Regions from separate parts of the Vibrio sp. R10-SG3-ISO10 genome, predicted to be linked through region 2. Evidence: predicted binding sites of a transcription regulator. Region 2 holds the regulator's gene; the other holds the start of a gene.
What was found. Region 2 encodes CRP, which controls carbon source genes, mostly activating them, when cyclic AMP is high. Its sites were predicted from a motif close to TGTGANNNNNNTCACA; they were not measured.
Positions count from the first base shown of each region.

Region 1: cdd (cytidine deaminase) is a predicted target of CRP. The motif match lies at 1,845-1,860, and genes of this name have one in related genera.

Region 1 covers NZ_JCBDHG010000020.1:609,584-614,633, reverse strand. The annotation lists gene sbcB (exodeoxyribonuclease I) at 1-585, shown strand, start outside; gene AC6R16_RS12870 (CidA/LrgA family protein) at 731-1,096, shown strand; gene AC6R16_RS12865 (CidB/LrgB family autolysis modulator) at 1,096-1,773, shown strand; gene cdd (cytidine deaminase) at 2,017-2,904, shown strand; gene AC6R16_RS12855 (cyclic di-GMP phosphodiesterase) at 2,951-4,156, opposite strand; gene purT (formate-dependent phosphoribosylglycinamide formyltransferase) at 4,436-5,050, shown strand, end outside.
Region 2 covers NZ_JCBDHG010000025.1:190,348-195,397, reverse strand. The annotation lists gene AC6R16_RS21805 (ABC transporter ATP-binding protein) at 1-186, shown strand, start outside; gene AC6R16_RS21800 (TIGR02444 family protein) at 183-662, shown strand; gene AC6R16_RS21795 (hydrolase) at 684-1,661, shown strand; gene AC6R16_RS21790 (YheU family protein) at 1,702-1,914, shown strand; gene AC6R16_RS21785 (phosphoribulokinase) at 2,003-2,872, shown strand; gene crp (cAMP-activated global transcriptional regulator CRP) at 3,115-3,747, shown strand; gene AC6R16_RS21775 (DUF1338 domain-containing protein) at 4,045-4,836, opposite strand; gene astD (succinylglutamate-semialdehyde dehydrogenase) at 5,020-5,050, opposite strand, start outside.

The sequences.
Region 1 (5,050 bases), on a different contig from region 2:
CTGTATACTAAGCGTTCTGACCTTGCACCTGACGAGCTCCCAGTCCCTGTTAAGCTTATCCACCTCAATAAGTGCCCTATTCTCGCTCCAGCAAAAACACTCACTGCTGAAAACGCAGAGAAGATTGGTATTGACCGAGAGAAATGTTTAGAGAACTTAGCACTTCTACGCCAACACCCTGAAATTCGTGAAAAGCTGATTGGTGTTTATGGCATTGAGCGGGAATATGAAAAGAGCAATGATGTCGATAGCATGCTCTACGATGGTTTCTTCTCTCCTGCAGATAAAGCGGCGATGAACATCATTCGTGAAACTGACCCAAACAATCTATCTGCGCTTGATATTTCATTTAGTGATGACCGCATTGCGCCATTGCTGTTCCGTTATCGCGCGCGAAACTTCCCATGGACGCTCGATGAATCAGAGCAACAACGATGGGCAACGCACTGTCGTGACTACTTCGAAAGTCGTATTGAAGACTACATGCTAAATTTGGAAAACTTAGTTCACGAACATGAAAGTGACCAAAAGAAAATCGCTATTTTAAAATCTATCTACCAATACGTACAAAAGCGAGTATCCTAGTAGTCAAAATTAAAAATAGTAACCAAGTCCTGCACCCTACAACCTGGCCTAACTCTCTAAATACTAATCAAAACTCTAAGTTAGGCATTTGAATAATTCGAGCCTTCAGCACTCTGGAGGTTCTGCAGTTGGACGACTCTACACTATGGCGAAAACTTTGCTTCAATACGTCGTATCTATGGGGCTGATATTTTTGTGCCTTGTCGCGGGCATTAATATTCAACACTTATTAGGTATCTCTATTCCTGGCAGCATCATCGGTATGCTGATTTTGTTTGGTTTGCTTGCGAGCGGACTCGTGCCTTCAGACTGGGTTAAACCCGGTGCCTCTCTCTTTATTCGCTACATGGTGCTGCTATTCGTCCCTATCAGTGTTGGCTTGATGGAGCATTTCGATATGCTAATCGCTAACGCCTTACCGATTTTAGCAAGTGCTGTAGGTGGTACTCTCATCGTACTGGTCATTTTGGGGTTAATGCTCGATCGCATGCTTAAAGGAGGACAAAAATAATGTGGTTACTTGTCACTATTGTTGTTTTCTTTGCCGCACGTTGGCTATGCCAAAAAGTTAAAAGCCCTTTTATGAATCCTTTATTGGTGAGCCTAGCCGTTCTCATTCCACTGCTGACTTACCTGAAAGTGCCATTTGAAACTTACTATGCCGACAATCAGTGGATTAATTATCTACTGCAACCAGCAGTAGTCGCGCTGGCTTATCCTCTATATGAGCAATTACCACAGATCCGAGCCAATTGGCGTATCATCATGCTGGCGTGCGGTGTGGGCAGTATCATGTCGATGTTTACCGCAAGCATGATTGCCGTTTACTTAAAGGCAGATATTTCTCTAATCGCAAGCTTGTTGGGTAAATCAGTGACCACACCGATTGCGATGGAGGTTTCGAGTCACCTTGGTGGTGAGCCCGCCATCGCTGCGATACTGGTTTTAATCGTTGGCCTGTTCGGTGCGATTATGGCTTATCCGATATACAACCTGCTTAACATCACTCACCCTATTGCCAAAGGGCTCACGATGGGGACGGTTTCCCACGCGCTGGGGACAGCAACCTGCGCTGAGAAAGATGGTCAAGATGCGGCCTTTAGCTCTCTAGCACTTGTGGTGTGCGGTGTTATAACCTCAATCCTAGCACCTTCTTTCTTTACCTTGGCAGTCTGGTTGTCAGCGTAAGTAATTGATGTCGAGCTGCAACTAGCGGCTCGACGCACATCACTAATTTCTCGCCTGTAATCGTTATCATGTGTGACATCACTCAAATAATGCAACAGACAATATCGTTACAATATATTTTGTGATCTTGATCGCCGAATAATTCTCATCTTTACATAAAATGTAATACCAATATCGGAGTTTACACACCAGTATCTGGCTCTAAACTCAAAGATATCAACGATGTTTATTAAAGGACTCACTATGAGAAGCCGCATTGAACAGGCGCTATCTGAAGTGCCACAAAACGTAGCAGATTTCTTATCTCCTATTCTTCTTGCTGACGATTTTGACGCGACGATTTCTTCAGAGCAATTTGAGCAACTCCTCGCTATTTCAGGTCTTGATGACGCAGAACTACGAGTATTGCTACTTCCATTTGCAGCCGCTTATTCCTATGCTCCGCTTTCTAAGTTTTATGTGGGTGCAATTGTTCGCGGCCTATCTGGCAAACTCTACTTCGGCGCGAATGTCGAGTTTGACGGCGTTCAACTAGGGCAAACCGTTCACGCAGAGCAATCAGCCATCAGCCATGCGTGGATGAAGGGTGAACAAGGCGTTGCTGACATCACGATCAACTACAGCCCTTGTGGTCACTGTCGTCAGTTTATGAATGAGCTTTCAACCGCTAACGAGCTAAAGATCCAACTGCCGAAACGTGAAGGTCAGCCACTTCATTACTACTTACCAGAATCGTTTGGCCCTTCAGATCTTGGCATCGAATCCGCATTGATGACCTCTGTTGACCATGGAAAACAGACACAAGAGCAAGATGAGCTATTACAACTGGCCGTCGCTGCCTTAAATCGTAGCCATGCCCCTTACACACATAACTTAAGTGGTGTCGCGATTAAGACCAAAGATGGCAAAGTATATCAAGGCGCATATGCAGAAAACGCTGCATTTAACCCAAGCCTACCGCCACTTCAGGTTGCGTTGATCCAGTTACTGTTAGACCGTAAGGAGCTCGACAGTATTGATTCTGCGGCCTTGGTAGAAGCAGAAGACGGTACTATAAGCCATCTAGCAAACACGCAAGCGACGCTAGAAGCACTAAACCCTGATATTCCAATCACTTACTTGGAACTTTAAACTGAGAAAGGCGCTAAATTAGCGCCTTTTTTGTATCAATTCGGGATTAAACATCGAAAAACGGTTTGGGGTCGACTTCTAACTGACTAGGGGCTATCGCCTTTTTAATCGTTAGTTTGGTTGTTTTCATATCGACAAAACTTACATCGACAAAACGGTGATACTTACGCGAATAGAAACATTTGATTTCTGGCTTTAGCGGCTCGTGGGAATTCGAAGTCCAAACAATACCTACACGTCCGTCACTCAACTCGACCAAAGCCCCAACAGGGAAAACGCCAATACAGTTGATGAATTTGTACACCAACTCTTTGTCTAAATGATTCGGTGTTAAGCTCAAGAGTATTTTAAACGCTTCTGCTGGGCTCATGCCTTGCTTGTAACAGCGATCGGCAGTCAACGCGTCATAGATATCAACGATGCAGCTCATACGACCGTGTAAAGGGATTTCATCACCTTTAAGCCCCGCTGGATAGCCGTTCCCATCGAGTTTTTCATGATGCATCAAACAAACGTCGCGGCTAACATCACTCAAACCTGTAACCGTAGTGATGATCTCTTTCGCGTAAACCTGATGAAGCTTCATATGCTCGAACTCTTCGGGTGTTAACCGAGCAGGTTTGTGCAGAACTTTATCGTCAACCTTAATTTTGCCAACATCGTGAATAATGCCACCAATCGCCATTTGTTTTAGCGTCTCTTTCGGCAGGCCAAGATGTTTACCAAATGTCACGAGTAAAGTCGCAACATTGACTGAGTGTTCAAGTAAGTACTCATCTTTATTGCGCAGTGCAGAAACACAATGCAATGCATCTGAATCAAGCAACACGGATTCGATCATGTCGTCTGCGAGATCATCCAGTTCGGAGACATGTATTGGCTTACCTTCAAAAGTTTGCGTCAGAATCCTGTTAGCCAGCCCTTTCGCTTCTTTGATAATTTTCTGCGCTTTCTTTTGCTGTGAAAAACGGCTCACCTTTTTCCGCTTCACTGGTGTTGATGCTTCTTGTGGCAATTCAGTTTCTTCCACAACCTTAACGGGTTTAAAAACACTCCCTTTTACTGACAACTCCTTGTCTACCCAAGCAAATTTGACTCCATTTTTAACAAGCTGTTTTACTGCTTTTTCAGACGGTACACGCCCCGCATTGGCGAGATTGACGCGTTTACTGTCCTCAATTGCAGTCACAAACATGCCAACGGTCAGCGTACCGATTGGTATTTTTATGGATTTTTCTGGGTCGAACTGCATTAAGTTAGTAGCCGTATTCTTGTTAGAGTTGATTATTGTTAGTGATTATAACTCTAATGCTGAGTATTTACGTAATAAGTGATTGCAATTGCTCAATAAACACCCAAAAAGCGGTAAGAAAGTTGAAAATTGTCGGAATCGAAGATTTCAACACTCTTGCCTAGAAGCACTCCACCACTAAAATTCGCTAAACACCACAAAGCAAACGTTTGCTTTTCTTTTTCCAATGAGTATCATGCTGGAAAAATCTTCTATTCCTCTTACATTTTAGGGTTAATTATGTTCGGTACTGCAACTGCAAATCATGCAACTCGCGTTCTGCTTCTTGGTTCGGGTGAACTCGGTAAAGAAGTCGCCATTGAATGCCAGCGTCTCGGCCTTGAAGTGATCGCTTGCGATCGTTACGAAAATGCACCAGCCATGCAAGTTGCCCATCGTAGCTATACATTAGATATGCTCGATGGTGACGCGCTGCAAGCTATTATCGAAAAAGAGCAGCCCAATTATGTCGTGCCTGAAATCGAAGCCATCGCAACCGATACGTTGGTAGAGTTAGAAGCCCAAGGCTTAAACGTGGTGCCGACAGCGAAAGCAACAAAGCTAACAATGAACCGTGAAGGGATCCGTCGCCTAGCGGCAGAAGAGCTAAGCTTAACCACTTCCCCTTATCGCTTTGCAGACAGCTATGAAGAGTTTGTTGCCGCAGTAGAAGCAGTTGGTGTGCCGTGTGTATGTAAACCGGTCATGAGTTCTTCAGGTAAAGGCCAAAGTGTGCTTAAGAGCGCTGAAGATATTGATAAAGCTTGGAACTATGCACAAGAAGGCGGACGTACTGGAGCAGGTCGCGTCATTGTAGAAGGGTTTATTGATTTCGATTACGAGATCACTTTGCTC
Region 2 (5,050 bases):
AAACTTGCGGAAGCAGAAACGCAATTATCAGATAACTCACTTTATGATGCCGAAAATAAAGCTAAACTTAACGAAGTGTTAGCTATTCAGGCCAATAGCAAAAGTGAGCTAGAAGATGTCGAAATGGAATGGATGGCTCTACAAGAAGAGCTAGAGAATATGGAGCAGGAGTTCAATAGCCAATGAGTTCAAAGCACGTCGCTATTTCTTTAACACTGGAACGGTTGTGGCAATTTAGCTTGCAGTACTACAGTGTGCGAGAAGTAAAAGAGGCGTGCCTCCATCTACAAAATCATTTCAAAGGTAACGTTAACCTACTCCTGTTGCTTAAATGGCTTGATGAGCAGCAGGTCTGCTTTCAAGAGCAGGACTGGCACAAGGTTGAAGAATGCCTTGGGCGCTCAGAAGCCTTACTGCACAGTTACCGCGAGCTAAGACGAAAACTCAAGCTCCACCTCCCAGATACCTTGTATCGTGAATCACTGCAATTTGAGCTGCAATTAGAAAAGCAGCAGCAATCTGATCTGGTCGATTGTATCAACAGTATTGAACTTACAGTGAATCACGCTGAGCCCCTTACTTTACGTTACTGCCGCCAATTAGGCGGTGAGCAGCTGTATGAGGCTTTTGCTGAACCTATCGATGATATCGCCAATCTATAAGCCCTAAGCTTTGGAACCGTTATGACTCATTTTGTTGCCGCTAAAGGATTAGCCAACCCACACCTACAAACGCTTGCTCCGCGCTTTATTCGCAAAAAAGCCCTGTTTGAACCAATCTGGCAAACTTTAGATACTCCGGATGGAGACTTCCTCGATATCGCTTGGAGTGAAGATATCAATGGCAAGTCAGCCAAAAGCAAGCCGATTTTTGTTTTGTTCCACGGTTTGGAAGGATGTTTCTACAGCCCGTATGCTAATGGTTTAATGGACGCTTTTGCAAAGCAAGGCTGGCTGTCAGTGATGATGCATTTTCGTGGCTGTAGCGGTAAACCCAACAAACTTGCTCGCGCCTATCACTCAGGTGAAGTGGAAGATGCCCGCTTCTTCCTTGAACATCTTGATTCGCTGTTTCCGCACCAAACTAAAGTCGCGGTAGGAATTTCTCTTGGCGGCAATATGCTGGCCAACTACCTCGCCAAGTACAATCAAGATCCATTGCTTGATGCCGCCACTATAGTGTCTGCGCCACTCGACCTGTCTGCCTGCTCTGAGCGCATCGAACAAGGCTTTTCCAAGCTGTATAAAAACTATCTCCTGTCATCATTGAAGAAAAGCGCACTGCAAAAGCATCAACTGCTGAAAGGAGAGCTTGGATTGAGCTATCAAAACATCAAACGCGTGACTAAACTGTACGAGTTTGATGACCTAATCACCGCCCCACTGCATGGCTTCAAGGACGCGGAAGACTATTATCAGCGCTGCTCGGGCATTCATCGCTTGAAAGAGATCACCCTACCCACACAGATCATCCATGCGAAAGATGATCCGTTCATGACTGACGCTGTGATTCCGAAATATGTCTTGCCAGATAACATTGACTACCGACTGTTTGAACAAGGTGGGCATGTTGGTTTTGTGACCGGCAGTGCGTTAAAGCCGAGGTTTTGGCTCGAAGAGGCACTACCCGCATACTATGAAAGTTTGGCTCTCTCCGCGTAGCCAATCACCTTGGCCTAAATCATAAAATAAAGAGGTATTTATGATCGTTCCATGGCAACAAATCGAACCTACGACACTAGAAAATCTCATTCGTGAGTTTGTCCTGCGTGAAGGGACAGACTACGGGGATATCGAGGTCTCGCTGCAAGACAAAATCGACCAGATACGTACCCAGTTGGAGTCAGGGGAAGCCGTTGTTGTCTTCTCTGAACTGCACGAGACCGTCGATATTCAACTCAAACGAAAGTTTTAGTACTTTAACGCATCGCATACAGTGACTGACCACTAAAGCGTGCTATAGTGGTTTTCGTTTAAAGGATTAGATTACGACAAGGTTTGTCATGTCAGCAAAACACCCGATTATTGCGGTCACTGGTTCCTCTGGAGCTGGTACCACAACGACTTCTGAAGCTTTCCGCAAGATGTTCAATATGATGGACGTCAAACCCGCCTGGGTTGAAGGCGATAGCTTCCACCGCTTTACGCGCCCTGAAATGGATGTCGAAATCCGAAAGGCACGTGAGCAGGGTCGCCATATCAGTTACTTTGGCCCTCAGGCGAACGACTTCAATGGACTTGAAGAGTTCTTCCGCAAGTACGGTCAAGAGGGCGTCGGTCAAATCCGTCGTTACCTGCATACGTTCGATGAAGCGGTTCCATACAACCAAATGCCAGGCACCTTTACACCTTGGCAAGATCTGCCAGAAAACTCCGACGTCCTGTTTTATGAAGGTCTGCATGGCGGTGTTGTCGATGGCGAGGTTAACGTATCACAGCATGTTGATTTTCTAATTGGCATGGTGCCTATCGTTAACCTAGAGTGGATTCAGAAATTCGTTCGCGATACTCGCGATCGTGGTCACTCGCGTGAAGCGGTGATGGACTCTATCGTCCGCTCCATGGATGACTATTTGAACTACATTACCCCGCAGTTTTCTCGTACTCATATTAACTTTCAACGTGTCCCTACCGTCGACACATCTAACCCGCTTAACGCCAAAGGCATTCCGAGTTTAGATGAGAGTTTTGTTGTTATCCGATTACGAGGCATTAAAAACGTAGATTACCCATATCTACTGGCAATGATAGATGGGGCATTTATGTCGCGTCATAACACGATTGTTGTCCCTGGCGGTAAGATGAGTTTTGCCATGGAGCTAATCGTTAAACCGATACTTCAACAGCTCATCGAAACGGGCAAAATTGGTTAATACCCACAGCTAGAACACGATTACTTTTCATACCGTGATCATGTGCACAGTTTTGCGTACTAAAACCCCAGTTGTACCCGATTAAAATCAAGAAATCGTTTTCGAAAAAGGATACTATTTCTTACCGAAACACAAGTTGGCTTGCAGCATTTGTAAAGTGCTCTTATCCTAGTAGGTCTTGATTAAGGCTTAGCTAAAATATGGAAAGCGGCAAGCGTACCCTGCAGAGGAAGTGAGATATTATGGTTCTAGGTAAACCTCAAACCGACCCAACATTAGAGTGGTTTCTTTCACATTGTCATATTCATAAGTACCCTTCAAAAAGCACGCTAATTCACGCGGGCGAGAAAGCTGAAACTTTGTACTACATCGTAAAAGGCTCAGTAGCGGTTCTTATTAAAGACGAAGAAGGTAAGGAAATGATCCTTTCTTACCTAAACCAAGGTGACTTTATCGGTGAACTTGGTCTATTCGAAGAAGACCAAGAGCGTACAGCATGGGTTCGTGCTAAATCTCCTTGTGAAGTTGCGGAAATCTCATTTAAGAAATTCCGTCAGCTTATCCAAGTGAACCCAGACATCCTAATGCGCTTATCTGCGCAAATGGCAAGCCGCCTACAAGTGACTAGCCAAAAAGTAGGTGACCTAGCATTCCTAGACGTAACTGGCCGTATTGCTCAAACGCTACTAAACCTAGCGAAGCAACCAGATGCGATGACTCACCCAGATGGCATGCAGATTAAGATCACTCGTCAAGAAATCGGTCAAATCGTTGGCTGTTCTCGTGAGACAGTAGGTCGTATCTTGAAGATGCTAGAAGAGCAGAACCTAATTTCTGCACACGGTAAAACTATCGTGGTTTACGGTACTCGTTAATTTCGATTAACCGCTAAAATTTTAAAAGCCACCAATGGAGACATTGGTGGCTTTTTTATCGAGAATCGAGAATCGAGAATCGAGAATCGAGAATCGAGAATCGAGAATCGAGAATCGAGAATCGAGAATCGAGAATCGAGAATCGAGAATCGAGAAAATTATGACTGATTAAGGACTCGTTCTGTCAACACCTTGTAGACATAAGGCCCTATCGCCTCACTACTAGCTCCCACCTCTCGAAGGACGAAGTCCGATCTCGACTCTCGCAGGGCGAAGCCCGAATCTCGCATCTACTCTCTACCCGTTAGTACTCTCGAAGATCTTATCAGCAGAAGCTGCAACAAACCCTGGATAAAGTTCACCGTTGCTCATTGGGTAGCGCTTAGCAAACTCGTAGAAACCGCCAGGGATAATCTCTGTGCCTTCAGTGAAGGTTACCGCTACTTTATCCGCCATCGTTGAAGATTGCTCTAGCAGCACATCAGGAGACCCCTTCACTTCGCCACCAAACTCATTGATGGTAAAGCCGGAATCGCGTAGGTGATCATTGACACCTTTCACTTCTTCAAAAGCGTTAAGCTGATTGACGCTAACCGTAAAGTGGTTGGCGCCATAACCATGTGCTGCCAGCCAAGAAGCGTACTCACTTTCTTTCGCTAACGTCTGGAAGTCAGCAAAGCTAATGTCCCACAAACGACCGCCACACAAGAACTCATGACCTTTTAGCTTACTGGTGTCCAATTGCTCGACAAGCTTAGCGACAATAGCTTGTAGCTCGGCAGAACACTCTTCAACCTTCAATTCACTGATGAACACTTTTGGCTGTTTTGGGTCTGGGTGCTCATAATGCTTGGCAACAAGCTTTTTGCTTTCAAACACATAGTCACCGCATGGCTTGTAGCCTACGTCTAAGAATGGTTGTGCAAGGGTCGCAATGCCCAGAGGTTCTACATTGAAAGTGCGCAGAGCAATGTGGTCATTGATCAGCGCTTCGTCTTCTTGCAGAAGTTGGTGGACTTGTTCAGCAGAGGGACATAAGCGTTGAATATAGTCATTCCATAACTGTTGGAATAAAACATCTGGCGTCATAACGCCTCCTTGTAGGGGTGGTTTACGTAAATGGAGTATGAGTAGTTATCTGTTTAATTATAAAAAAGGCCATCTAACCAAATGTGTCCAGAAAGTTTGATCAGATAGCCTTCAGCCTGTGACGTTTCAAATGCCTCCCGGCTCGGGGAGGCGAGAAGGGAATTCCCTAAAATTTATCGTTTTTTATAGTTCAACACCTGGGCTTAGCGTTGCA